Regions from separate parts of the Pseudoalteromonas sp. bablab_jr010 genome, predicted to be linked through region 1. Evidence: predicted binding sites of a transcription regulator. Region 1 holds the regulator's gene; each other region holds the start of a gene.
What was found. The regulator sigma-54, encoded in region 1, starts transcription at its own class of promoters, with help from an activator protein. The targets are predictions, from matches to a motif close to GTTGGCACGNNNNTNGNNT.

Region 1 (7,318 bases):
TCTGGGTCAACCAGCTGCCAAAGCATACGACGAATTTTATGAGGAGAAGACTCAAGTAAAAGGGCTGTATCACAAGGTGCCGTTTTGGCTAACATGCCGCGCACTTGAACAAATTGACCACTATTGAGTGACTTGGTCACTTGTTTGAGTTGTTGTAGTGGGTAATCTTGTTCAAAGGCTTCTGGCATTGGCGTCCTTACAACTGAAAAAAGTTTAAATAGGCTATGCAAATACAGCATAGTTGCTTTGTAGTGTATTTGCAGAGATATCGTCGCACTGCGATAAATTTATTAAGAGTTTTGTAATTTAGAAAAGCGAGCGATATAAAAGTAGGATATTTAAAGGGAATTTTAAATATCCGAAGTAAGTTTACCGTAAACCTTGAAGTCTTAGCAAATGCTATTCTTGCTCGTGAAAGCGTTGCGCAATTAATTCGCCGATTGCCGTTAATGCAGCGTCAGCGTCAGGACCTTCGCATACAACACGAACCTCTTTTCCTTGACTACTTTCAAGGAGCATTAACGCTAACACGCTGTCGCCTTCAGCTTCTTTCTCATCTTGAAAAAGTGTAATTTTGGCATCAAATTGCAGTGCTAGTTGCGCTAAAACAGTCGCAGCGCGAGCATGTAAGCCAAGTTTGTTTTGAATTAAAAAGGTATCTTCAGCGTGCATTGTTGGTGCCTAGTTAGATATCTTGTTCGCGGTGGCGAATTTTTACATTAGCATGAGTTTTAGAAAAGCTTTCACCAATTGTTTGCGCTAAGTAAACAGAACGGTGTTGGCCTCCTGTACAACCAATTGCAATGGTTAGGTAACTGCGGTTATTGCGCTCTAGATGTGGCAACCAAGTCTGTACAAAGGTTTGAATCTGCCAAGTGAACTTTTGCACTATGCTGTGGCTAGCTAAATAATCCCTGACAGGCTGATCGAGGCCGGTTAATGGCTTCAAATCAGGCTCCCAGTGTGGGTTCGGTAAAAAGCGTGCATCAAAAACGTAGTCAGCTTCTTTTGGAATACCATGCTTAAAACCAAACGACATAAACGTAATAATCAGTTTTTTATCTTTCTTACCTAAAATCTTTTCACGAATTGATTCTGCTAACTGATGAACACTCAAATCAGTGGTATCAATCATAAAGTCAGCGCGGGTGATCAGCACATCCAGCAGGATTTTTTCTTGTTTAATGGCAAGATCAAGCGGTAAAGAATCAATCGATAATGGATGCAAACGGCGAGTTTCAGAAAAACGCTTAATTAGGGTTTGGTCATCACTATCTAGGTAGAATAGTGTTGGGTTTGCAAAACCTGGCAGGTACTCAAGAATATCATTAAACTCTTGCTGCTCTTTCGGTAAGTTACGTACGTCGATACTGACGGCAATTTTGTCATAATTATCAGAAACACTTCGCACGAGCGAAGGCAGTAGGTTGACAGGAATATTATCAACACAGTAGTAGCCTAAGTCTTCAAGAACTCGTAAAGCGACCGATTTCCCCGAGCCTGAGCGACCGCTGATAATTATTAATTCCATTTATGCCTCTGATGCAATTACTTGAAATAGTTGCTGATCGCTTGTAGCACTTCGCAACTGTTTACAAAAATCTTTATCTTTAAGTCTATCAGCAATTGTTGACAAGGTCTTCAAGTGCAACTGGCAATCGCCATCTGGTACGATGAGTGCCACAAAAATATCAACGGGACGATTGTCTATCGCATCAAAATTGATGGGAGATTCACTGACAATAATAAATGCATGAGGTTCATCAGCACCACTCATTCGACCGTGGGGAATAGCTATTCCTCGGCCGATACCTGTACTACCTAACTTTTCCCTGTTCAGAAAAGCATCTAGGATATCTTGTTGAGATAAATGAGGAAACTGCTGGTGAGCTAACTCGCTAATATACTCAAGAATTCTTTTTTTGCTATTAAAAAGGACCGCAGCTTTGCTGCAGTCCTGATTAGTAAGTGAACTAAGTTTCATAATTTAATGTCGAGCTAATTTCTCTTTATGCTTAATGACTTGGCGATCAAGTTTATCGATCAATGAGTCAATTGCTGCGTACATATCTTGATGTTCTGTAGAAGCGAACAACTCGCCTCCGTTTACATGTAAAGTTGCTTCTGCTTTTTGGCTTAATTTTTCTACATCTAAAATGACATGAACATTATTAATATGATCAAAATGCCTTTCTAGTTTTGCGAACTTAGTGTTTACATAGTCTCTTAATGAATCAGTGACTTCTACGTGACGACCAGTTAAATTTAGTTGCATAAGCATTTTCCTTCTATGTAAAACGTCTAAATCAGACTTTTACGCTGATTAGACGGAGGTATTGCTAGAGACTCACGATATTTTGCAATTGTACGTCTAGCTACTTTAATTCCTTGCTCAGCCAATATATCTGCAATTTTGCTATCACTCAATGGTTTAACCGAGTTTTCTGCAGCAACTAACTTCTTGATTAAAGCGCGAATTGCTGTAGAAGAACACTCACCACCATTTTCGGTGCTGACATGGCTTGAGAAGAAATATTTCAACTCAAAAATTCCCCTTGGGGTATGCATATATTTTTGTGTTGTAACCCGAGAAATCGTCGATTCATGCATTTCGACCATTTCTGCGACATCGTTTAGCACCATTGGCTTCATTGCTTCTGGGCCATGTTCAAAGAAAGCTTGCTGTTGTTGCACGATACAGTTGGTCACTTTTAGTAAAGTATCGTTACGGCTTTCTAAGCTCTTAATAAACCACTTTGCTTCTTGTAAGTGAGAACGAATAAATTGGCTGTCGCTACTTGATTTAACAGAGCGAGACATCGCTGCATATTGGCTATTCACTCTAATTTTTGGCATACAATCTGGGTTTAACTCGACTACCCAGCGGCCTTTCACTTTTTTCACTGATACATCGGGTATGACGTACTCAGATTCTTCGCGTACTATGCTATCCGCAGGCTTAGGATTTAAGCTGTGAATGAGCGTCATCACTTCTTTAAGCTCGTTTTCTTTAAGCTTAGTCTTTTTCATTAAAGTGCGATAGTCGCGACTTGCTAATAATTCGATATGCTCAGATAAAACCATTTTAGTTTCAGCTAAATATGGCGTATTGGCATCGAATTGACGAAGTTGTATACACAGGCACTCTTGTAAACTTCGCGCGCCGATACCAACTGGATCGAATAACTGTATTCTTTTTAAGACAGCTTCAACTTCATCGAGTTCGATTTCTTCTTCATCATTATTTTGATTAAAGCTTTCGACAATATCTTCGCAGCTAACCGTTAAAATACCTGAGTCATCGATAGCTTCAACGATGGCAACGGCAATCGCTTCATCGGTAGGACTAAATGGTGTGAGCTGTAGTTGCCACATTAAATATTCTTGCAGTGTTTCTGTTGAAGCACCTTGGTAAATAGACTCGTCTTCAGGCATTGGCCCAGACGATGTTGATGGGGCGGCACTCATGTACTCATCCCACGTAACATCCATAGCTAAGTCATCGCTAACCGTATCCTTACTCAGAGCATCACTGCTTTCTTGCTCGAATTCGCTAGGTGCTTCGTCGGCAGACGCGCTGACTTGTACATCGTCAGACTCCGCTTTTTGCTCATTCTTACCGATGCTTTCTTCGTTGTAATCCGCTTCTTCCACTTCAAGCAGAGGATTACTATCAAGCGCTTCTTGAATTTCTTGCTGGAGATCCAATGTACTGAGCTGCAACAAGCGAATGGCTTGTTGCAGTTGTGGAGTCATTGTAAGTTGCTGGCCCATGCGCAGCTGTAATGATTGCCTCATGTATCCCTAACAATCCTTTTTAAGTTATCGGTAACGGTGAAGACACTGTTATCGATTTATTGTCATTGTATAAGTCTAGCAGATGCTCTAGTCGGTGGCGTAATGGTTACAGCCTGAATTGCTCGCCTAGATAAACATCACGTACAGTTTGGTCTGCTAATACGTGCTCAGGTGTGCCTGATGCAATTAGCTCCCCATGAGAAACAATGTAGGCTTTTTCACAAACATCAAGGGTTTCTCGAACATTATGGTCAGTAATAAGTACACCAATACCACGATTTTTTAGGTGCTCAATAATTTTCTTTATATCTAACACTGAAATAGGATCAACACCAGCAAAAGGCTCATCTAAAAGGATAAATTTAGGATTAGCGGCTAATGCACGTGCAATTTCAACGCGGCGTCGTTCACCACCTGACAGTGCCATACCTTGGCTATCGCGAATATGTTGAATGCTAAATTCATCTAATAAGTTGTTAAGCGTCTCTTCGCGCGTTGTTTTGTTAAGATCTTTGCGGGTCTCTAATATGGCCATCAAGTTTTGGTAAACTGTTAATTTTCGAAAAATAGACGACTCTTGTGGTAGATAACCAATACCTAAGCGCGCACGGCTGTGCATTGGCAAAAGCGTGATATCGTTATCATCGATGCTTATTTTTCCTTTGTCGCTTGGTACGAGGCCTACAATCATATAGAAGGTCGTTGTTTTACCTGCACCATTTGGCCCTAACAAGCCAACAATACTGCCCGCTTCAACTTCAAGACCGACATTTTTAACCACTTGGCGGCCTTTGTAGCTTTTAGCTAAAAGCTCTGCTTTTAATGTGCTCATGGTTGGCCTTTATCGTCTTTTTTATTTTCTACAGGCACTAAAATAGTGTGTACACGATCTGTTGAGTTTTCGTCTTTTTCTGCGCTGATCAGCTGTTGAGCCATATCGTAGGTAATGCTTTTTGCCGTTACTTTTTGACCCGCTTGAGTGACTTCAGCTTCGCCATTGAGTGTTAAGAAGCGCTTCGCAACATCATAACGAACTTCTTCGGCGCTGGCGCTCATCACGGTACCATCAGCTTGCTTTTCTTCGAAGTAAGCTGGTTTGCCTGTAGCGATAATTAATTCGACTGTACCTTCGGTGTCACCGCCATGTGCCTCAAGTCGCTCTGCTGTAATGCGACGATCACCATGCACGATCTCTACGTTACCTTCGAATATGCCAACGCCATCTTTTAGTTTACCGATTTGGCGATCTGAGCTAATGCTAATTTGAGCGCCTGTTTGCTCGGCAGCTGCGCCCGAAAAGGCAATCAATAAGCTTGGGATCAGGAGTAATTTCTTCAGTTTATTGGTCATAGTATATGGTTCGTGTATGGTTAGTTAACTCAACAATTTCGGCTTTTAAATCGGCTTTTAAGCCTTTACCGGTAATTTTTAAATTCGGTCCTGTTAGTGTTACAGGTTGCTTTGAAAACATCGTCATTTTATCAATGTCGACATTAATATTTTCTGCTTTTATATCTTCGATCATACCGTTATGGGTTAAGTTTTTAGCAACTACATCCCCTTCAAAAATCAGCTGATCATTTTCGTATAAAGTAGCTTCTTTGGCTCTTACTTGCCAAACTTGCTGATCGCTATAAATAGTAAAAATAGGTTGTTCAAAAAAGGTAAACCCTAATTGTTGATACAACTCCATTTTTGCAGCTGCCACTTTATGACTAATTTTACCTTGCTCGTCATAAGCTGTTTGCTTTAGAGCAACGGCAGTGTAATCAGGTGTTGCGATGATCTCGTCTTCACTAGTTATTGTATCAGTTGACTGGTTAAAGTACGGGTACCATAACCACACCATGCAACAGACAAAAACAATACTCAGTAAAATACGGGCTATATTCATGCGCTGGTTCCATCGCTAGTTAACGGCTTGCCGTTTTCTAACATCAGTAAATCAGTTAATTCACGCACGGCTCCAAAGCCACCCGGTAATAATGTGGTGTAATGAGCCAGCTTCTTGATAAGCGGGTGTGCATCGTTTACTGCGACAGCAAAGCCAACTTTTTCCATAACTGGTAAGTCTGGACCATCATCACCAATATAGGCAATCTGTTCATCTGTCAGCCCCAGTTTATCCTTTAACTCTTGATAAGCAATCAGCTTATCTTCTTGTCCCTGATAAATGTGCTGAACTGTTAGGCTAGTCATTCGCTGCTGAACTATTTGTGAATGGCGGCCAGTAATCACTGCCACTTCAAAGCCACTATTAATGAGTGCTTTAATACCAAAACCATCTTTAGTATTGAATGCTTTAAGCTCTTCGCCATTATTACCCAAATAAATTCGACCATCAGAAAAAACACCATCAATATCACAGATTAATAGTTTTATTTTTTGAGCACGCTGACTCACATCAGGGCTCAGGGGCTGGTATAGTTCGGCGAATGTCATTGCTTAGAGAACTCCTGCTTTTAATAAGTCTTGCATATTAAGGGCACCAATTGGTGTGTTGCTTTGATCCACCACAATTAAACCATTAATACGTTTATGCTCCATAATATTTAAAGCTTCAGCCGCAAGCATGTCAGGGCGAGCCGTCGTGCATGAGCGGGTCATCACTTGGCTAATTGCCGTGTTATGGATATCGATGCGCTGTTCTAAAATACGGCGTAAGTCACCATCAGTGAATAACCCGGCTAACTTTTCATCTGCACCAATCACTGCGGTCATACCAAGGCCTTTGGCTGACATTTCAATCAATGCATCTTTGATGCTTTGGATTTCGCTAACGATTGGCGTTGCGTCGCCTGCGTGCATCACATCATCTAATGTAAGTAATAAACGTTTACCTAAGCTGCCACCAGGGTGCGAAAGTGCAAAATCGTCGGCAGTGAAACCTCGGGTTTCTAGTAGCGCAACCGCCATTGCATCGCCCATAACCAAGGTTGCAGTGGTGCTTGCCGTTGGGGCAAGGCCTAACGGACACGCTTCTTGGCTAACTTTGATGCACACATGAACATCAGACAGTTTTGCCATTGTTGAGTCTGGGTTGCCTGTTAATGAAATCATTTTTGCGCCAATGCGCTTAATAACAGGGATAATACTGAGTACTTCGCTGGTCTCACCTGAATTTGAAATACACATCACCACATCGTCGCGGGTGATCATTCCTAAATCACCGTGGCTAGCTTCGCCAGGATGAACAAAAAATGCCGGAGTGCCAGTACTTGCAAGGGTTGCTGCAATTTTATTACCTACATGGCCAGACTTGCCCATACCAATCACAATAATACGACCTGTACATTGGAACATTAATTGGCAAGCATTATCGAAATCTTGATTTATATATTGCTCAATTTCTTGTAAAGCTTGTGCTTCAATTTCGAGTACGCGCTTACCCTGCGCGATAAAGCTAGGTTGTGTCATTAATTATCCTACTTGGCTGAAAATATAGCCCTGATATGCAATAAATGCGACTAACAGTAAGCCACCTTCTACTCTATTGATACGACGAGCACCTTTAAAGTTC
Region 2 (7,318 bases), on a different contig from region 1:
CTAGATCAGCACGGGCACGGCCTTCGTCATCTAAAGGTGCATTAACTTTATTGAAAATACAGCCTAACACGCGAGGGTGGTTAACACCGCCATAGTTGCCTGAGGCGATTTCTAAACGGTCTTCAATTTGGTCGTTGCTATCGTTACTAGGCGTTAAAACAAAAACAATATCAGCACCCAGAGTTTGCGCGATTTCACGGTTTACACGGCCTGCGTACGGCTGACGACGTGTAGGCACCATTCCTTCGATAATAGCAATTTCGTCTTCTTTAATGGTACTTTCAAAGCGCTCTACGATTTCTTCTAGTAAATCGTCGCCTTTACCATCACCTATCATTTGCTCTGCATAGCTAAGCTCAAATGGTGTCGGCGGATTAATTGGCGAGCCATGGGTAACAATTTGCGTCGACTTTTCAGGACCTGTATCGCCAGAGCGTGGCTGTGCAATTGGCTTGAAAAAGTTCACTTTAAGCGCTTTTTGCTCAAGTGCGCGCACTAAACCAACAGAAACAGATGTTAAACCAACCCCAGTCGAAATAGGGATCAACATAATTCTACGTGCCATTTACTTAACCCTCCTTTGCAATGCGGGCTGCATCGTTAGCAATAACCCATTCTTCGTTGGTCGGGATCACAAACGCTTTAGCATGCGTTTGGCCTTTTGAAATTAAGCCTTCTTTACCAAAACGTGCCGCTAAGTTTGCAGCTTCGTCACACTCAAGGCCTAAAAAGCCTAATTGGGTGATCACTTTGTCACGAATGATATCTGAGTTTTCACCAATACCACCGGTGAAAATAAGTGCATCAAGGCGTTGTACAGGTACTAAGAATGCGGCGATTTGCTTTGCTAAGCGGTAGCAGAAAATATCGAGTGCAAGGTTCGCCTGCGGGTGGCCCTCAACGGCGGCTTCTTCAATAGTGCGACAATCATTTGATAGTTCACTAATACCTAATAAGCCACTTTGCTTATTAAGTAAGTCATCAATTTCTTGTACTGAATAATTTAGTTGCTGAGTTAAAAACGTGAATAAACCAGGGTCGATACTACCACTGCGGGTACCCATCACTAAGCCTTCAAGCGGTGTAAGGCCCATACTGGTATCAACACTCTTACCATCTTTAATCGCACATACCGAACAACCATTACCTAAATGTGCACTGATCACATTGGTTTGCTCGCGCTCTTTGCCTAATAATTTTGCTGCTTCACCTGCAACATAATAATGGCTCGTGCCATGGAACCCATAACGTCTTACGCCGTGCTCTTTATAAAGCGAGTAAGGCAGGGCGTATAAGTAAGCAATATTTGGCATGCTTTGGTGAAATGCCGTATCAAATACAGCAATTTGTGGCAGTGCTGAGAACGCTTGCTGTGCAGTGCGAATGCCTAATAAGTTGGCTGGGTTATGAAGTGGAGCAAGTGCCGCTGTTTTTTCGATAGCTGCAAGTACATCATCGTCAATAAGCACAGATTCAGTGAAATGCTCACCACCGTGTACAACACGATGACCCACAGCAATTAAATTATCTGCAAGGCCTAGCTCATTAACTAGCTTCACAAGCTCAGCAATTGCTGCATCGTGGGCTTGGCCCTTTGCAAGCTCAATAAGTTGTTTTTCACCATTATATTTATATTTGATTGAAGGCGTGTCTGAGCCAAGGCGCTCAGCTAAACCAGAAATAACTTCGTCAGAAGTGGCGGCATCTAAAATGGCAAATTTTAAACTTGAACTACCACAGTTCAGTACTAAAACATGTTGTGGTGAGCAAAGGGGCGTCGACATAGCTAGGTCCTAAAAGTACGATATCAGTCAGTGTATATTAAGGCTTGATAATTAGAATTCTTTGCCAGTATAGTAAATAAGTATTTTGTTGCTACACTTAACAAAGCTAGGCTGTAATTATACTAAAGTCTGGTTGACTTAAGCCGATAACATTTTATCTCATTTAGACTTTAAACGTTAGTCTCCTAACCATTAATTTGGTATTAAAACTAGGACAGGTTTTGCAGGGATTGTATCCGGGAGTGTGTTACACTCGGTTGTGAAACAAGTTGAAAACCCTAGGAGTGATGATGCAAAAAGGTGTCATGTCACAAGTGCAAACAGGTCGTCAATACGCTAAAAAATGGCCGATGCGACAAGAGCTCGCTCCATTGTTTGCCGAATTTAGAGTGATCAAGGCCACTGATCTGGCAATTACAGTGATGCCAATTTTGGCAATGCTGACCGTATTTATGCAAGTGAATTACTTAGGTAGTGATTATTTTCCACAAGCTATCACGATCGCGCTTTTCTTTTTATCACTACCGCTTCAAGGTTTGTTGTGGCTAGGCCGCCGTGCAGAAACCCGTTTAGAGCCAGCAATGCTAAGTTGGTATACCGAGCTGCACAGTAAAATGAAGGCGCATGGTTATCAGTCACAGTTAACGACTGAAAAACCACGCTACACTGATTTAGCTCAATTATTAAAAGATATGTTCGAAAAAATGGATAAAGCCTTCACTAAAGAACACTTCTAATCGCGAATAAACTGGCTCACATAAAACGATAACGTTACTTTTTGTGGGCCTTGCTGCTCAATCTGCTGCCAATGCTCCGGGCGAAACTTCCACGCAAACGGCGTCATCATAATTAAATGTTTAATCTCACCGACCGACAACAGCACCTGCTGTTCTAATAAATTTATCGACTCTTTGCTGAAGCCTGCTGGTGGTTCTATCTCTGTATGCGGTTTTACATCAGCATAAATAAACGCTTTTAACTCTTTAAGGTGCCAAGGGCCAGGACTTGCAACAATTAAACTAGCTTGCGGCTTGGCAAGGCGGGCAAGCTCTTGTGCAAATAAAGGGGCAAACACACTAACAAGCACATCAGCCTGCGCATCTGCAAAAGGGGCTTGGCTAATCGACGCGACACTAAAATGCGCATTTTCGTAGCGCTTAGCGGCGTATTTTACCGCGGGCTTAGAAATATCGACACCATATACATCGGCACTCGACTGCGCTGCTATAGCTTGAGTATAAAAACCTTCACCACAGCCTAAATCAATCACTGAACTTGGTTCGAGAGATGCCACTAACTCAGCTAAAGCCTGCTGTAAAAACAAATAGTGTCCGGCACTTAAAAAAGCGCGGCGAGCCTGCACCATTTCAAGGTTATCGCCCGGTTGTTTCGACTTTTTATTTTGCACGGGAAGTAAATTGACATAACCCTCTTTGGCGATATCAAAACTGTGGTTATTGTCACAACGGTAAGTTTTGTCGTTTAGAGTGAGTTCAAGTTTGCAAAGCGGGCAGTGGTAGTGAAGACTCATGAGTCTAAATAGTCCTTATCATAAAAGGTTTTAACCCAATGAGGGCGATAGGTGATCATCAAGGTAATGGCCATGCCATTGAGCATTGCTTCAGGAAACCAAATTATGGCACACAGAATCAGATAATTTTCTGAAATCTCAATAAAACTGTAATCACCAAGCAAGTAATAAAACACACCGCTGGTAAGTATTTTAATACAGGCGATAACAGCAGCGGTTAAAAACGCGCATAAAAAGATATAAATAAAAAAGTGTCTTGGTAAATAGGTATAGCAAATTACAAAGCACAGATAGCTCAACGTAATTGGAATGAACGCTGTAAATAACAAATGCACAGGCAATAAACTGATTGGCAATTGTGCAACCAGCACTAACAACAAACTCGCCAAGGTACTTGCAAAAATAGCCAGTCGCCAACCTAAAATTAGGGTCACTGCAGTAACCCCTAAAATATGCAATTCGAGGCCTGGCAATATCCCCGCTTTAATGCGCCACAGTACCGCAAGTACTAAAGCACATGCGAGCACACCAACTTGTCTTATTGGCGTTGCCAATAATTGTGATGCGCTTTGCTTATCAAAGCTGAGCCAGAGTATTATAGCCACACAGCTCCACAAAGGGAGCTGCCATTGCAATGTGTCTATCATGCGTTAAATGTTGACCAAATTGGCGCATGATCAGATGGTTTTTCGATACCTCGCAATTCGTAATCGATACCAGACTCAACACAACGCTCAGCAAGAGCTGGAGTTGCTAAGATCACATCAATACGTAGACCACGGTTGTCATCAAAACCTTTTGAGCGGTAATCAAACCACGAGTATTGCTCAGTTTTTTCTGGGTAAAGTTCACGGAAGGTATCTTTAAAGCCCCAGTTTAATAAAGTGCTTAACCATTCACGCTCTTCAGGTTGGAAAGAACACTTACCTGTTTTTAACCAGCGCTTACGGTTTGGTTCACCAATACCAATGTCGAGATCGGTCGGTGAAATATTAATGTCGCCCATCACAATAACATCTTGATCAGCCGTGTGGTTATCTTCTAAGTGAGTCATTAAATCTTTATAGAACTGACGCTTATAAGGGAATTTGGTTTCGTGGGCAATATTATCCCCTTGCGGGAAGTAGCCATTCATCACCGTTAGGTCACGACCATTTTCTTGTGTCACGGTAACACTGATCATACGACGCTGTGATTCGTCGGTATCGGTTGCAAAGCCTTTAACAACTGATTTTGGCTCTTGTTTACATAACATTGCCACGCCGTAATGTGCTTTTTGACCGTGAAAATAAACGTGATAACCCATTTTTTGCACATCTTCGAGAGGGAAGGCCTCATCATGTACTTTGATTTCTTGTAAGCCAATAATATCTGGTTGATGTTTATCAATTACGGCTTGCAATTGGTGTAAACGAGCGCGCAGGCCGTTAATGTTAAATGAGATTACCTTCATGGTGCACCTATTATTTTTGTTTCAGTGTTTAGCGCAATTCTATCATCAAACTAGGGCTTATTCATGAGCTAATTACGAAAATCAAATTGGGCAAATGTTGATCAATTGCTGCTTAATTTAAAAACATTGTTAACTCACTATTAATTATTAAATTAAATAAATAATTCAGTTGATCTGCTTATTTTTGTTTATATAATGCGCGCAAACCACCCGTTCATATTATGTACTATTTAAAGGTAAACCATGAAAAAACAATTAGTGATGCTTTCTCTTGCATGTATCTCATTTGGCTCATTAGCAAGCAACCCGCACTACTTTTCAGCTGATAACAGTATTGAATCGAAGTTATGTAGCTTAAGTGCAAACGAAGGGTTTACCGCTGCACGTAAAGAAGCAGCAAAGCATGGCATTTCAATGTCACGTTTTTCAAAAAGCATTTTATGTAACGGTACTGACATTCGTGAAATTGCAAAAAAATCACAATCACAAGAAGTAGCAAAAGCAGCGATTGAAGTGTTTGCTAAAAATGAGCAAAAAGAAACTCAACTTTGCATCACTGCACTTAAAAAAGGTTTAACACCTGTGCGTGAAAAAATTGGCAACTTAAACACGTTAAAATGTAATGGCGAAGCAGTAACAGACTTCGTTAAGCGTTACCAAAACGCAGCTATCTAATAGCGACAGTATAGTTATTTGTAAAAAGCGCTCTTCGGAGCGCTTTTTTTATGAAAAAATTACAGCAATCTATGAAAAGCTTGCTAAATCATAGGCTTAACAGTAACTTAACTAGATTGTAAGTGCTTGATTTTAGTCAATAAGGCATTTTGGCATTCAACTTGAAATAGTCTAATTGAATCTAATCGACTACAAGGAAATGTCTTATGAAAAAGTTAACTTTAGCATCTACAATTTTAGCAGCACTAAGTCTTTCAGCATGTTCTGCAAGTAACTCTTTAGCAAAAATCGACAGCGATTTTGGCAGTCTAGATAATGACAATGACGGCTATATCTCTAAGGTAGAAGCTGACGATGATGCAATTTGGGAGCATTTTTCAAATATCGATACCAATATGGATGAGCAAATCAGCCGTACTGAATTTAATGCATATATGCAATTAAATACAGGCAAGGTGGCAGCTGATAGTGAGGTATCTGAATCAGCATTTAAAGCTGAAATCGCTAAATTTGACCCAATCGAAAATGACTTTAAATCGTTAGATAACGACAAAAATGGTTATGTTTCAATTGAAGAAGCCGATGACGACGATATCGCAAATCACTTTGGCTATATGGATAGCAACAAAGATAAGCGTATAAGCCGCACTGAGTTTGTTAATTACATTAGCAAATATGGCAGCGACGTTGCCGAAGATGATGCCCTTGAAATGGTTAAAAATAGCTAATTTCAAAATTCATTTATAAATATCCCCCAAAGCCAGTGTTTTACACTGGCTTTTTTACAATAATTTTTCCAACCTTGGCCGACTTCTGTCATAATAGAGCGTTAGTGATTTAAAATGACCTTTAGTAGCAATGGCCACAAAACGTATCAGTGATGAACAGTTAGTCGAAATCATAGAAGCCGCGATTTTTGTTGCTGGAAAACCTGTGTCTAAACGTCATTTAAAAGAGACAGTATTAGCTGATTTAAGCGTATCTATGCCGCGCATTAATAATGCAATTGAACAAATTCAAACGCATTATCAAACCCGAGGCATTAAGCTTGTTGCAGTAGGCAGCGGTTACAGGTTTCAAGCCTGCGCTAGTTTAGCGCCTTGGCTGGCAAACTTATGGCAAGAGCGCGCACCTAAATACTCACGAGCACTACTAGAAACGTTATCCTTGATTGCCTATAGACAACCTATTACCCGTGGTGAAATTGAACAAGTACGGGGGGTCGCTGTTGGCTCAGGAATAATTAAAACCTTATTAGAAAGAGAGTGGGTTAGAGTTGTTGGCCATAAAGAGGTGCCCGGGCGCCCAGCGTTGTATGCCACAACATCCGCTTTCTTAGATTATTTTTCATTAGCTGGTTTAGATGAATTACCGCCGTTACCTGAACTTCAGGAGAGTAAAATCAACCAGCTATTGAGCGATCCTTCTGTGAGAGAACTATCTGAATGAGTAATGTAGAAACTGAAAAGTTACAAAAAGTATTAGCCCGTGCTGGCGTGGGTTCACGTCGTGAAATGGAAAAATACATCGATGCCAACCGCGTGAGCGTGAATGGTAAAGTGGCTCGTTTAGGCGACCGCGTAGAAGCAACCGATGTAATTCGTGTTGACGGTCACGTAGTGAAAATCGAAGACAAAGCCGACCGTATTTGTCGTGTGCTTATGTATAACAAACCAGAAGGTGAGTTATGTACGCGTAAAGACCCTGAAGGTCGTCGTACGGTATTTGATCGTTTACCACGTGTTGATGGCGAACGTTGGATTGCAGTTGGCCGACTAGATATTAACACCGCTGGTTTAATGCTGTTTACTAACGATGGTGAACTTGCTAACCGTTTAATGCACCCAAGCTACGAAGTAGAGCGTGAATACTCAG
Region 3 (7,318 bases), on a different contig from region 1:
CCAATGTTTAATCGGTAAACGACGTTTTCATTCAAAGTGGAATTCACGTGAGGTATTTCAATCAAAAGCATTCTCGTTAGCTGTTGCTAATGGCCATTTTGTTGGTGATGCTGCAAGTGAAGATGCGTTTTTTATTGAGCACACATTTACGCTACAAACTGCGATTGAACGAGTTGCTCAGGGAAATGCTGATGCAGCACTTGTGATTTGTGAGATTTCTAAGAATAAAGTCGATCTTAGTCAGTACTACCAATTTAAACTTGCTCCACTGTTCCCACCGATCAATACCTCAATAGCATATTTGGCTTTTTCAAATGAGTTTTTCTATAAGCATAAACTAGATGCAAACCTAGTTTGGGAGCAGCTCGCCAATAAACAATTGGCAGGGATTTATGCAAGAATGTTGCAAAATACGAGCTCAGAACAAAACACTCATTATGGGACAAAAGAATAAGGTAAAGGATGATGTTGTCGTTCGATTAGGGTAGCATATTGCGACTTTAAAATTTGGGCAACATCATGGCACAGCTGTACTTTTATTATTCTGCAATGAATGCAGGCAAATCTACCACACTTTTACAATCTGCATTTAACTACCGCGAACGTGGTATGGAACCGGTTATTTTAACAGCGGCTATTGATGATAGAGCAGGTGTTGGCAAGGTGTCTTCACGTATTGGCTTACAGGCTGATGCGCATATTTTTGATGCAGAGAAAGATGTATTTGAGCTAATCAAATCTTTAAATGCAGAGCAAAAGCGCCATTGTATTTTAGTTGATGAATGCCAGTTCTTATCAAAAGACCAAGTAATGCAATTAACGGATGTGGTTGATGAGCTTGGTATTCCAGTGCTGTGTTATGGCTTACGTAACGATTTTAGAGGTGAGTTATTTAGTGGCTCACAATACTTACTTGCATGGGCTGACAAACTAATTGAGTTGAAAACAGTATGTCATTGTGGTCGTAAAGCTAATCATGTACTGCGTACCGATGAGCATGGCAATGCGATTGCAGACGGTAATCAGGTAGAAATTGGCGGCAACGACCGGTATGTATCAGTGTGCCGCAAACATTATAAAGAAGCGTTAAATCTCGGCCGCTAATGCTGAGATAAAGCTATCAATACCTTGCTTAGTGACGCCTAAATGGGTCACTAATCGCAGTGGTTTTCCTGGCGAAAATAACATATTTTGTTCTTTTAGCGCATGTGCCACTGCTTTTAAGTCGATATGTTCGGCAACGTTTGCGTAAACAATGTTGGTATCGATTTGAAAAGGTGATGTATCAAAACCAGCTAACGTGTTTAATTGCTCTGCTAAATACGCCGCGTTATCGTGATCTTCAGCAAGTCTTGTTAGGTGATGCTCAAGTGCATACTGACCAGCGGCTGCCAGCATACCCGCTTGGCGCATACCACCACCAAGTACTTTACGCCAGCGGCGCGCTTTATCAATCAGTGCTTTGCTACCTAGTAATAGTGAGCCAACCGGCGCACCGAGTCCTTTTGATAAGCAAATAGACACTGAATCAAAATACTGGGTGATCTCAGTGATATCAACACCTAACTTAACCGCCGCGTTATACACGCGGGCACCGTCTAAGTGCAGAGCAAGGTTATGTTTATCAACACACTCTCTAGCTTGTTTAAGATAACTTAGCGGGAGAACTTTGCCACCAATGGTGTTTTCTAAGCTAAGTAGTTTGGTTCTAGCAAAGTGAAAGTCATCAGCTTTAATTGCAGCCACAACTTTGTTTAAATCTATGCTGCCATCGGCATTATTTTCAATTGGTTGCGGCTGAATAGAACCTAATACAGCGGCACCGCCACCCTCAAATTTGTAGTTATGCGCTTGTTGACCACAAATGTATTCGTCGCCACGTTCACAATGCGCCATTAATGCTAGTAAATTGGCTTGTGTACCTGAGCAACAATAAAGGGCGCTTTCGAAGCCATGGCGCTCAACAGCAAATTGTTCAAGCTGATTAACGCTTGGGTCGTCACCATAAACGTCGTCACCTACTGGGGCGTCATTCATGACCGCGCGCATGGCTGCTGTTGGTTTTGTAACTGTGTCTGAACGAAAGTCGATCATTTTATTATCCTTATACTAGTTCGTTAAGAATGGCTTCGCGGTCGGTTTGGTCAAAATAGCTCCAAGCAATAAAGCGACTTATTTTTTGGCCTTGTGCCATTTTTATAACTTTTACTTCTTTCACATCAAGTGTGCTGAGTAACTTTTTTATATGAGGTAAAGTGTCAGACTTTGAAACAAGTGATGTAAACCAAATACATTGCTCTGCAAACTCTTGGCTCTCAATACACATTTTACTGATAAATTCGCGTTCACCGCCTTCACACCAAAGCTCGTTTTGACGGCCACCAAAATTAAGCGCTTTTTGTGGCGCTTTGTTTAAGTTTTTCCATTTACGTTCAGTACCTGCATTTGCCTGTTGCTCGCTGGCATGAAACGGTGGGTTGCATAAAGTTAGATGAAAGACATCTTTATTCGATATTACGCCCGTAAACATTTTATTGGCGTTACTTTGCTGCTTAACATTTATTTTGAGGCGGTTAAATTGCACAATTTGCTTAGCAATTTTAACAGACAATACATCAATATCTGAGCCTGTGAAGTGCCAGCCATATTCGTGGTTACCCGTAAGCGGGTAAATCACATTTGCACCCGTGCCTACATCAAGCACTTTTACTTGCTTACCCGTAGGAATATGACCTTGGTTATCGCTTGCTAATAAATCGGCCAAATGATGAATGTAATCCACTCTGCCAGGAACTGGCGGGCAAAGGTAGTTGTCGGGTAAATCCCAAAAATCGATTTTATAATGGCTTTTTAATAACGCTTGGTTGAGGGTTTTAACTGCTAACGCATTGGTGAAATCAATGGTATCAGTACCCGCTGGCGTTTGCGTTATATAAGGTGTTAGGGCAGGAGTATCTTTACATAGCAAAGTAAAGTCGTAGCCATTAAAGTGGCGATTTCGCGGATGCATTAAGGAAAACCTATCTGTTAGCCATATTAAAGGCTGATTGTACCAAATAAATTTTTAAAATGTGGGAGTGCTAATCTAATAATCACTTTATCAGTTATTCACTAATTATAGATAATTTAACTTTCGTGCGATTCAGAGCACGCTGATAATCAATTTTTTAATTTTGGCATCATTTGTGCTTTCTCTTATGTACAGTCCATTTCAAAGCGCTCAATTGCAGAGAGAAGTTAGTTTTTTATCAATTAACTTTTTCTACTCATAAGTAGTTTAATGATTGAGGTGGTTTGTTTTTTCACAATGCAGTGAATACAACTAATCTTGGGGAATTATTATATGAAGTTATCTATTTTAGCAATGTCTTCACTTTTTGCTTCGCAAATTGCAATTGCAGACAATTTAATTGCAAACGGCTCATTTGAACTGGATGTCGTAAATTCAACATGGACATTGTTAGATGAAGTTAACGGATGGCAAAGTGAAGGTGCAAGATTTGAAATTCAAACATCGCGTCTAGGTCTTATTACTGCTCAGCAAGGTAATCAATATGTCGAGCTAGACTCTACTTCTAATTACAGCATCTTTCAAACAGTCGCAACTGAGGCTGGAAAAACTTATGAAGTTTCATTTTACTACTCGCCTCGTATTAACGGTAACAATGATACAAATAAAGTTGATGTGAAGTGGAATGGAACAACAGTACTAAACGTAAATGCGACGCAAAGAGGCTGGCAATCATTTACATTATCTGTAGAAGCAGATTCAAACTCTTCAGAAATTCGTTTTAGCGGCGCAGGTGCGAGTGATAGTCTAGGCGGTTTTATTGATAACGTTGTTGTCACTCAAAAGCAGGCTTGTCATTCTGGTATATTTGGTATTAACAATTTTGGTTCTTCTGAAACGGGTTATGTTTATAAATTTGACCTAGAGACAAATACTTACAGTGTGGTCGCAGGAGCGCAAAATACGGCTTCAAACATTGCAAGTTATGATGGCAAACTTTATTTTATGGAACAACTTGATTCTGGCACGAAAGCGTCAAAACTTTGGTCGTTAGATTTAGAAACGGGCGCTCAAGTTGCTGAGGCTGATGCTACATCTTGGCCAATTTATCGTTCAGCAGTCACGGCAGACGGACAATCTTTACGTGCGACAAGTAAAACCTATATGTATGACTACAACTTGCAAACTGGAGAAAAAACAGTACTAGGCAAGATGCGCTATTCGGGAGATTCTTTCTCACATGGTGATGTAGCATATTCTGCTGATAATAATGTACTTTACGTATTAACAGGTCAATCACTCTATACCATTGATGATGGTTCGATGGAGTTAACCTTAATTGGTGAACACGGCATTAATTGGGCTTCAGGATTAGCGATTGCTGATGATGGAACATTGTATGTTTCAGGAAGAAAAGCAGGCGAAAATGCGAAGATTTACAGTGTTAATCCTCAAACGGCTGACTCTAGTTACGTTATGGATGCACCAGAGCACATTAATGATTTAACTTTCGTAGATAACTACTGCGAATAGGCGGTGTTTATAAAAATAGCCAGTGGTTCTGGCTATTTTTATTTAGTCTATTAAACATGGTAAGCAAAATTATTTGATAACTGATAGGTTGCTTTGCTTAAAGTATGGGCTACTTGAGGTTAAGAGCGAAAGAACGGGTATATTGGCCATGATACAAGCAACTAAAATTAGTGTTTAAAAATTTCTACTCAAATTGGGTCACATTGGGTACTACCATAAGACATTTAAAGCTGATAAATTCTAAGGTATTCAATTAAGGAAAGAATAATAAAAATCATGGTTAAAAAGATACTTAAAGGAATTGGTATAACATTTTTAGTGTTAATTAGCTTATTTGTACTCTTAGCAATTTGGACTGCGAATAAATCCTCTGCTTACAAAGAAACTGCTATTCCTTACCTAAATTCAGCAATTACAGATATCTCTCAATGGGATCCTCAGACTCTCAAAAACTATATGACCCCATCATCAATTGAAAATGCCACAGATGAAGATATTTCTAAAATCATGCGTGCATTCTCAAAGTTGGGCGAATTAAAAGAACTAGGTGAATTTGAATTTATAAATGTTAGCTCTAAAGCTGTTACCGGAGGTGGTTCTGGTACTTATGTTACTTATTTAATTCCAGCTTCATACACGAATGGAGACGCACAAATAACCGTCACGTTAAAAGAAGAAGGTGAGTCATTCTCTATTTATAACTTCAATTTAAATTCGATGGCGCTTATTGATTAAGTTTTATCAAAAATAGCAAGCGCAACTGTTTGTATTTAAATAGTTTATTTTCAAAGGAATGTTTATGTCTAAAATTAAAAAAATAGTGATAGCTGTAGTAATTGTGCTAAGCCTTGGCGCAATTGCTAAACAATACAATGAGTACAATCACACAGAGATGGCAATTAAAGAGTGTGGCAATAAAGACAACATCGCTAAAGTCGACTCTAAAGGTTTTGAGTGTAAAGACTAATAGAGATTAGTAAAACAAATAGTACACCTGAAATTATCATACTTGGTTTAAACAGCAACCTAACCACTCAACAGTAAAATAATCATGCAGGGCTTTTAATAACATAAAGGGAAAGAATTGAAAAAAGAACAAAGCAAGGAAAGTGGTATCTTATATGCTGTATTTACAACCGTTTTATTGTACTTCCTTTTTAAAATTACGTTAATTTTTTCTATGCAGTTAAATTGGCATTCAACCTGTCTAAGCTCACTTTGGGATAATGCCAACTCTGTAGTGACACCTTTTTTAGGGTTTTCCATTGTTGCTGTACTAAGTTGTATCTGGTTTTTTTATTGCGCCATAAAATACAAACAAAAAGCAGGTAAAACGGTATATCTTTTATTAGGCGTAGGAGCTGTGTTCTATTATTTTTGGTTTAGAGGCTTTTACGGTTTTTGGCAGTTATTGAACTACGAGCAAAAAGAAATCACAGTACAAGAGTTTTATGAAAAAACAGGTGGTACAGATAGACTCACGTCGTTGTTTGGTAACCGCCTCAGGCATCATGAATTGTGTAAGTCACTACATGACAAGATTAATTAAAATACAGATGAGACGATTTGTGAGGTACCAATATCGGTTGCTGTAAAAATACACAGCATAGTTATTTCGCTCCCATATTCAAGAAAATTAGCGACGAGCGCATTTTCTTTTTCTGAATACCTTTAGGACTAATTAAAAATACGAGTTGCCGATGCCTTAAGTTATTTGTTACTAATAGATTTATTAATAAATGAGCGTGACATCGGGAGAAAGATTCGTGACGCGCGCACTATGAAATTGTTAAATTCTAGGGAAGAACATGAAGTGTTGGGCGAAAAACGTATCTCCCTGTTGTGACACGCAATCCAGAGAGCATTATATTTCAAAGGGACTTTTCAGCGATAAGAATATTTACGTTGAAAACGCTCCTTTTCTTGGTGGAGTTAGTAAAGAGATTGGAAAGGCTTCTCTAACAAGAAATTGTTTATGCAAGAAGCACAATGAAAGGCTTTCCATATATGATGAGGAAGCGATTCATTATGGAAAATCTCTAAAATATTGCTTAGAGCTATCTCTCAAGAGAAGAAACTCAAACGCAAGAAAGTTCAGTTTGCACACAAAAAGCATCAATAATGATCGTTTCAATCGTTGGTTCATAAAAACTTACTTGGGGTTAGTTGAATTCTTCAGATATGACTCAGCAATAGACAACGATGAATTGGCAAAGCTAGTATATTCAGAAACATCTATTAAGCACTATTTGCATATAGAAGTAGCAATGGCAATGCAAGAGGATGTCCAAATAAAGGAATCTGTATCTTTAGCGCCATTAGAGAAAAATGAGAAGACAATCGGAATGCAAGTTGAGCTATATGGTATCCGACTTAATGGAGTATTCTCAGATAGACCTGAATATGTTCAGAAACCTATAAAAATTAAGTTTAATGAGCATAAACAAGGTCCATCCTGTTTGGTCAAGTTCGTATGAATTTAATAAGGACCAGTATCGGAGCTGCAAACCTGTCACTTAAATTGCTTGGGCAATTACGTGCCAGGTCAACAGGCTGCTGCGGCAGGCGATAAACACAGATGTAAATTTCATCGTGAGTTTCAATAAAGATTTAAAATCTAAACCTAAGAAAAATCGCTTTTTCCTCTTGCGATTTGGTGATGCTGTTCGAGCAGTGAAAGACCTTAATTTAAAGCAGTATGATGATAGCCGCCTAGCAATTCGAATGGAGAATATTGAAGGTGAATTTAAAAATGGATTCCCATTATTTGATCTG
Region 4 (7,318 bases), on a different contig from region 1:
TTCAAAATGCGGTTGTCATTTTGGATGAAAGTCAAAACTTAACTGCTTCACAACTGAAGACCATTATCACTCGCTGCGGCGAAGGCACTAAACTCATTTGCTCAGGAAACCTAGCGCAAATTGATAGTAACTACCTCACGCCTGTCACCTCAGGCTTAACCTATATTGTTGAACGTTTTAAAGATTTTCAGGGCAGTGCCACCGTTAACTTAAACGGTGTGGTACGTAGCCGCTTAGCCAGCTTTGCTGAAGAAAATTTATAACTTGCCAGTATTCCTATGCCTCGTTAACCTAGCTTTATCGAGGTAAGGTACTTATAAGCCAGTGAATTTTTTACCGTTAAAGCATTACTATCGCTCTTTAGCAGTGGCACTTATTGTGCCGCTGTTAGTGGCGTTTTTTTTGTGTTTACACCTATATAATTTAAAACTTGAGCGGGCGATAGAAAGCAGGCAAAGCGGGTTTAATAATATATCCGCTCAGCTTAGCCATGCGATGAGTGCCGCAGATGGCCTTATAGACACCATGTTCAAGCTTTACGAGCAGCCACTTTCTTATGACTTTGATCCAAGTTGGGCACGCAATGTGAATCAATATGATCACTATTACTACCAAAGTGTTGGCGATGGAGTGGGGGAGATAGTCGGACAAGGAAAGTTTGCCTCAACCGCTTATGCAATTAATCAATGGCGGCGAGTTATCGCCCTTGGCCCCTCTTTTAATACTACCCTGTCACTTGTTCAATCTTTAGAAGCCGTGGCTTATGTTAATGAGCAAGGTTTTGCTTATATTAAGCGCCGAAGTACAGCAAAAAGTGAATTCTTGACCAGCGTGTTAGATAACAAATTTAGGCCTCAATTAGTTAATAGTAATAAGCTTTCCTCAAGCTCTGTGTTGACGATTAATGGCCATGCTTATTTTGCAATTGGTAAGCAACGAGCAGCCAATAGTCGTGATTACATCGTGTTGATTTATGATCTTAAAGCAATTTCTAGCTGGTTAAAGAAAATAGCGCCTAACTATGGTGAGTATATTTTTATCAATCAAGATAACCAAGTTATTGCCAGCTCAAAAACAGCGCTTAACACTGCCATCAGTGCTAGCGAATATTGGCCGAATGTTGCTGTCGATATGCGCAAGAATAACCACAGCCATTTAGTGCAAGAGGCAACAAACTTACCTATTTACACTCGTTTCTATGAATCAAAGCAGGCCCTGAGTGAACCTGTTGGCTACGACATCTTTTTAGAATTCGCGTTTTTGAGTGTGTTTTTAGTGATGATGTTCAGCGCTGTTTTTTGGCTGAGTCAACGTATTTTTGTAAAACCAATGACGCACTTAATGAATTACCTTGAGCAGCATGATGAAGGTAAACAAGCGTTAGTTCATTATCGTATTCCTGTCGATTGGCAGCCTTGGTTCAGCCGTGTAAAACGAGTGTTTAGCCGCAATGAAGAGCTCGTCCAATCATTACAAGAGGCGAATAAAGCGCTTGATTCTCAGGTACAGGTAAAGTCAAAACAATTGCGTCGTAGTATTGATGCGAAAGAACGTCACTTAGCGTTATTAAATACCATGCTCAATAACGTGCCGGATCTTATTTATTTTAAGAATATTGATGGCTCGTTTTTAGGCTGTAATAAAGCGTATGAAGGCTATATTGGTTTGCCACAAGAGAAGTTAGTAGGCCAGCAATTATGTGATATTAGTGATGATAACGGCGAGTTAAATGAACTTGAGAAGCAGGTTTTAAGAGACAAAAAAACGTATCAAACTCGTCTTTCAAATTATGAGAAAACTTACCTTTTTAGCATTGTGCCATTTTACAACGAGCACCAGCAATTTCTTGGTACCATGGCGATTGGTCGTGATATTACCGAGCAGTATAATGCACTGAATGCACTACAAAGCTCCGAAGCGAAATTACGCAGTGCTATGGAGTACGCAGCAAATGGGGTGCTTCTGGTATCACTTGAAGATCAAGTGCTGCAAGCAAATAAAGCGGCACGAAAAATCTTTGCAATTGTAAACGTTAATGGCCTCGAGTTGACAAACTTATTTGCTGAGCAGTCTTATCAGACGTTGAAAAATACTCTGACAGAGCTGCTGCATGAGAAGAAAAAAGTTTATCACTTTAGTCTTGAGCAGCAAGAACAGCAGCGCTGGCTGCAAATTAGTGTGTCCCTAGTTTGGAATGCCGAGCAAACACCAGATTATTATGTTGTTCATGTACAGGATGTGACGGATTTAGTTCAAGCAAAAGATGATGCAGAGCGGGCAACGCTCGCTAAAAGCCGCTTTATTGCTAATCTAAGTCATGAAATACGCACACCACTCAATGCAGTACTAGGCTTAATTGATGTTATTGCATTGCAAGGGCTAACTGAGCATCAGCGCACTCATGCAGAGCAGGCAAAAACAGCAGCTAATAGTTTACTGACGCTTTTAAATCGAATGCTTGATTTTGCACGTGCCGAAAGTGCTCAACTGGAAATGAATAAAGCGCCTATGAGTTTATCTGATCTAATTGATTTTAGTCGAGGCGTGATCACTCCCTTATGCACAAATAAAGGCATTGATTTTATCATTGACCGTGACGAGAACATCAACGAATTCTTAATTGGCGACCAAATTTGTTTGCAGCAAGTATTAGCCAATTTATTGACAAATGCAGCCAAGTTTACTGAACAAGGCACAATAACTCTGTGTTTAGAGCTGATTGAAGAGTCTTTAGAGCAGCAACTAATTTGTTTTACAGTTAAAGATACAGGTATAGGTATAAATAAGGCTGATCAAGGGCGGTTATTTGATGCTTTTACGCAAGGAGATGAGTCTTTAACACGCTCTCATCAGGGGGTCGGTTTAGGTTTAGCGATTGTTAAATATGAAGTCGCTTTAATGGGCGGAGAGATAAAACTTGATAGTGAAAAAGGTAAAGGCAGCAAATTTAGTTTTTGCTTACAGCTAGATAAAGCATCAGGACCTACAAAAAGAGAATTAGTTTGTTTGCCTTCGAGTACTGACTTATCTGGACTTTTAGTACTTGCAGTTGATGATAATCCGCTTAATTTGAGCATCATTAAGAGTATTTTGGAGCAAATAGATATTACTGTCATTTGTGCTCTAAATGGTAAAAAAGGTATAGAAATTGCTAAAGAGATCAAACCTGACGTAATTTTTATGGATATTCAAATGCCTGTGATGGATGGTTGCCAAGCGACGCGAATTATTCGTCAATTATACACCAAAGAGCAAATGCCGATATACGCGCTTACCGCTCATAGTGAGGCTGCAGATATTGAGCATTCAATTGCGGCAGGAATGAATAAACACCTAACTAAACCTATTGTTGCGAGTAAATTGTTTTTAGCAATGAGTGAGCTTAAAAACTCAAAAGAAGCTTTTTTTGATAAGGCTTTTATCTTATCTCAGTTTGGAAATGATAATAAGTTAGTATTAACTATGTTGTCGAAGTTTGCGACTATGGCAGCAGAGCAGTTAATACAAATTTCTACATTAAAGACTACCGACGAGTTGATCCGCGTGGTGCATAATGTGAAAGGATCGGCTGGTAACCTTGGGTTTAAACGATTGTCAGCGTGCGCTCAGCATTGCGAGGCTACACTAAAAGCTAAAGGTGAACTTTCCGAACAATTAATTGATGAGTTGCAATGCCAAATAAAACAGGTTATTGCCTTTATCATCGAACAAGGATCTACTGATGTTGAAAAGAGCCAAGGTACTGATTGTTGATGACGATCCGTTAAACCGCTTGGTATTAGAAAAAACATTACAGCAAGACTATGATGTTTTTTGTGTTGAGAGTGGCGAAAAAGCACTGACGTTTCTAAAAACACAAAGTGTGGATCTGTTGATCTTGGATATTGTAATGCCAGGAATCGACGGCTATGAAGTACTCAACAAATTAAAAGAGAACGCAACGACAAGCATGCTACCGGTAATCTTTATCTCGGCAAATACTAGCCATGATGATGAAGCTAAAGGGTTAGAATTAGGGGCGATGGATTACATCACCAAACCTTTTAGTGCAGCGATCGTTCGTGCACGTGTGCGCAATCAATTAATGATCAAACAAAAAAATGACTTGCTTGAAATGCTCGCCTCAATTGATGGCCTAACAGAGATCCCAAACCGACGTTATTTAGATGAAAATTTAGCGCGAGAGTGGCGTCGTTGTCGTCGTGATCAAACACCATTATCAGTATTATTAATGGATGTTGATCACTTTAAACGTTACAACGATTGTTATGGTCACCGAGCAGGCGATGATTGTTTAAAACAAATTGCTCATGCCTTAGTTGGAGCATGTGAGCGAGGTAGTGACTTTGTTGCTCGTTATGGCGGTGAAGAGTTTGCAGCTGTACTTCCAAATACCTCTGCAAAAGAAGCTATGTCGTTTGCAAACAAATTACGTAATGCCGTTAATGAGTTAAATATTCCGCATAAAGCGTCACTAAATGCCGACCATGTCACAATTAGTATTGGTATTGCAACCACGGAAAATGGCCAGGTGTATGCAGAGCAAACATTACTTGAAGAAGCTGATTTAGGTCTTTATCAGGCAAAAGATGCTGGGCGTGATCAGATAGTATCGAGAATGATAGCGGTGAGTGAACATAAGTAGGCAATAGCTGCCTACTTACAGAATTTAAATATGCAAGCTAGCCATTGCTAAGTGATTTATAAATCGTATCACCCACACCGATTAACTTATCATTTTTAAAAACCAGTGGTGTACATTCGTCTTTAGTTATCTTGCCATCAGAATGAATACTATGGGTTGCATAGAATAATACTTGGTACACATCATCACCCTGCTTTAATAACTCGCTAAAGCTAGGAGTATTTAGTTTGTTTAATACAGTTTGATAGCTGGTATCTAATGCAAGATTAGAGATCACTTCACGGTTATTTTTATGCTGCTTTTGCCAGCTAGATGAGCTTCCCGCCCAATGTGTGTTTGCTTCACCGTCAGAAACAGCAATGACACAACCAGTTAAAAATGGTGCAGTTAGCGCGGCAATTAGAAGTGCTTTTTTCATGTTATTTTATCCCGTAGAAATTGTTTTATAGTTGTTCACTTATTTGCAAACTACTTGCCAAACTTATAAAAGTAAATTAAATCAGTTTCTTAGGTTGTTTTTAGGTAAAGAGCCAAGTAATAAATTACTAACTACTTAGCTCTCTTGACTAATAAATTGCGATTTAGACCAACCTGTTACGCATCTCGCCTTGATTAAATGCTTGGATATTCAAAGCAATTTCGTTAACTAAACGCACGATAGATTCTTGGCTGGCCCAAGCAATATGCGGAGTAAGTAATAAGTTTGCGCCTTTATACTGTGCCAGCGGATTTGATTGCTCTGCAGGTTCTTTACTGAGTACATCAACACCAGCTCCGGCAATAACATTATTAGCTAATGCGTCAGCTAAATCGGCTTCATTGATAATCCCACCACGAGCAGTATTAATAATGATAGCTGTCGGTTTCATCATGCTTAATTCTGTCGCGGCGATTTGGTTGCGTGTTTCATCAGTAAGTGGGCAGTGAACACTAATAATATCTGCTGTGGTTAGAGCATCATTAAAACTAACACGACCTTCACGAGGTGCATGGCCTTTTCGTTCACTGATGATGACATTAGCACCGAAAGCACGCGCTACATCGGCAACGGCTTTACCTAGTGAACCGTAACCAATAATTGCCAATGTTTTGCCTGCAATTTCTTTAAAGCTGTAATCTAAACGGCAAAACATTGGACTTTGTTGCCATAAGCCTTGCTGGCAATCATTAATGTATCTGTGAGTATTACCCAGTAAATTAGTGATGAGGGTAAAGGTATGCTGCACTACACTCGGCGTTGAATAACCTGCGACATTGGTCACTGCGATGCCATGCTCTTTTGCTGCACCTAAATCAATGTTGTTAGTCCCTGTCGCTGCAACACATATTAATTTTAAATTAGGTAATTTGCTCATGGCGTGCTGATCAATCACCACTTTATTACTAACAACAACATCGGCATCTTGGCAGCGCTCAACAACCTGTTCTTTAGCGGTTAAATCGTAACAGGTTAATTTACCTAATTGCGCTAAGGCATCTAACGACGTGTTGGCTAATGTCGCTGTATCAAGGACAGTAATATTCATGTGCTTTCCTTTTTTAATTTATTGCTTGACCTTGGGGTGTACTCCAAGGTTTATAGTGAGCATAATAAATAAACGCTTCACAATGGAGACGGTGATGAAAATAGGTGAGTTTGCCCGTCAGTTGGGTGTCTCAACAGATACGCTACGGTACTACGAAAAGCATGGTTTGTTAACGCCTAGTTCGCGTTCAGACGTGGGATATCGTTTTTATTCTGAGAATGACCATAAACAAATGGCGTTTATTCTCAGAGCAAAGAATGTTGGCTTTAGTCTGGCTGAGATCAAAGAGTTATTGCAAATTAAGTTTCATAAAGATCAGCATTCTTGTCATGAAGTTAAAGAAATGACGTTACAAAAACGTGACCTCGTTGTACAACGAATTGCAGAGCTTACTCGCTTTTATGACTCACTTTCATTGTTGGCAGATAAATGTTGTGGCGGTGAAGAGCCTGCTGAAAACTGCTCAATACTAACGACGCTGGAGGATATCGATGGACTTACTCAATAATTTTTGGCATCTGTTTTTACTCTCAGCACCTTGGTTAATGCTGGGCTTATTCATAGCAGGTCTTCTCAATGTATATTTGCCTGCTAACTTTCTTAACCGGCATTTAGGCAAAGAAGGGTTGTGGACCACAGTTAAAGCAGCCTTTATAGGTGCTCCAATGCCCTTGTGCTCATGTGGTGTGATCCCAGCAGCCATTGGTTTAAGAAGAGCGGGGGCATCGAAAAGTGCCACCACCGCATTTTTAGTTTCAACCCCTGAAACAGGGGTCGATTCGGTTTCGGTATCTTATGTGTTGCTAGGCCCATTTATGGCGATAATACGTCCTATTGCCGCCGTGTGCAGCGCCATTGTGGCCGGCGTCTTAGTGGGGAAAGACAGTGAACTCCAACAAGTACAAAGTACAGAATCAGATAAAGAAAGTACTAAAGCAGACTCTTGTTGTAGTAGTAAACAGCCAAAGCCTGTGACCACAACGAGCTGTTGCAGTAAAGAGGCGCCAGCAAAGCCCGCACAAAGTTGTTGTAGTAGCAAGGAATCGCAACCAATACAGGAGCAGCAACAAAGTTGCTCAACAGAAAAAGCAGCGCCTATACAGAAAAGCTGTTGTAGCAGTGAGCAGCCAACCAAAGCCGTTGAAAG

Region 2: the regulator sigma-54 is predicted to act here: its motif matches at 5,592-5,610, upstream of JIG37_RS17345 (EF-hand domain-containing protein).
Region 3: the regulator sigma-54 is predicted to act here: its motif matches at 3,173-3,191, upstream of JIG37_RS11710 (DUF642 domain-containing protein).
Region 4: the regulator sigma-54 is predicted to act here: its motif matches at 5,107-5,125, upstream of JIG37_RS21365 (DUF3192 domain-containing protein).

The regions. Positions count from the first base shown of each region.
Region 1 is NZ_JACDWV010000200.1:15,432-22,749, forward strand. Features, by position in the region: gene mgtE (magnesium transporter) at 1-188, opposite strand, end outside; gene JIG37_RS20630 (HPr family phosphocarrier protein) at 400-672, opposite strand; gene rapZ (RNase adapter RapZ) at 686-1,531, opposite strand; gene ptsN (PTS IIA-like nitrogen regulatory protein PtsN) at 1,532-1,984, opposite strand; gene hpf (ribosome hibernation promoting factor) at 1,988-2,275, opposite strand; gene JIG37_RS20650 (RNA polymerase factor sigma-54) at 2,302-3,798, opposite strand; gene lptB (LPS export ABC transporter ATP-binding protein) at 3,905-4,630, opposite strand; gene lptA (lipopolysaccharide transport periplasmic protein LptA) at 4,627-5,148, opposite strand; gene lptC (LPS export ABC transporter periplasmic protein LptC) at 5,138-5,692, opposite strand; gene kdsC (3-deoxy-manno-octulosonate-8-phosphatase KdsC) at 5,689-6,240, opposite strand; gene JIG37_RS20675 (KpsF/GutQ family sugar-phosphate isomerase) at 6,244-7,215, opposite strand; gene JIG37_RS20680 (calcium/sodium antiporter) at 7,219-7,318, opposite strand, start outside.
Region 2 is NZ_JACDWV010000161.1:67,334-74,651, forward strand. Features, by position in the region: gene pta (phosphate acetyltransferase) at 1-565, opposite strand, end outside; gene JIG37_RS17315 (acetate kinase) at 570-1,784, opposite strand; gene yfbV (terminus macrodomain insulation protein YfbV) at 2,075-2,521, shown strand; gene JIG37_RS17325 (putative RNA methyltransferase) at 2,518-3,315, opposite strand; gene JIG37_RS17330 (energy-coupling factor ABC transporter permease) at 3,312-3,962, opposite strand; gene xthA (exodeoxyribonuclease III) at 3,959-4,768, opposite strand; gene JIG37_RS17340 (exonuclease III) at 5,012-5,443, shown strand; gene JIG37_RS17345 (EF-hand domain-containing protein) at 5,650-6,171, shown strand; gene scpB (SMC-Scp complex subunit ScpB) at 6,302-6,892, shown strand; gene rluB (23S rRNA pseudouridine(2605) synthase RluB) at 6,889-7,318, shown strand, end outside.
Region 3 is NZ_JACDWV010000133.1:34,844-42,161, forward strand. Features, by position in the region: gene JIG37_RS11690 (hypothetical protein) at 1-454, shown strand, start outside; gene JIG37_RS11695 (thymidine kinase) at 520-1,104, shown strand; gene ltaE (low-specificity L-threonine aldolase) at 1,087-2,094, opposite strand; gene rlmF (23S rRNA (adenine(1618)-N(6))-methyltransferase RlmF) at 2,105-3,010, opposite strand; gene JIG37_RS11710 (DUF642 domain-containing protein) at 3,344-4,543, shown strand; gene JIG37_RS11715 (hypothetical protein) at 4,820-5,278, shown strand; gene JIG37_RS11720 (hypothetical protein) at 5,343-5,510, shown strand; gene JIG37_RS11725 (hypothetical protein) at 5,628-6,092, shown strand; gene JIG37_RS11730 (hypothetical protein) at 6,352-7,020, shown strand; gene JIG37_RS11735 (hypothetical protein) at 7,136-7,318, shown strand, end outside.
Region 4 is NZ_JACDWV010000201.1:142,573-149,890, reverse strand. Features, by position in the region: gene JIG37_RS21380 (PhoH family protein) at 1-263, shown strand, start outside; gene JIG37_RS21375 (ATP-binding protein) at 325-3,753, shown strand; gene JIG37_RS21370 (diguanylate cyclase) at 3,722-4,645, shown strand; gene JIG37_RS21365 (DUF3192 domain-containing protein) at 4,683-5,063, opposite strand; gene JIG37_RS21360 (D-2-hydroxyacid dehydrogenase) at 5,227-6,171, opposite strand; gene zntR (Zn(2+)-responsive transcriptional regulator) at 6,266-6,679, shown strand; gene JIG37_RS21350 (SO_0444 family Cu/Zn efflux transporter) at 6,663-7,318, shown strand, end outside.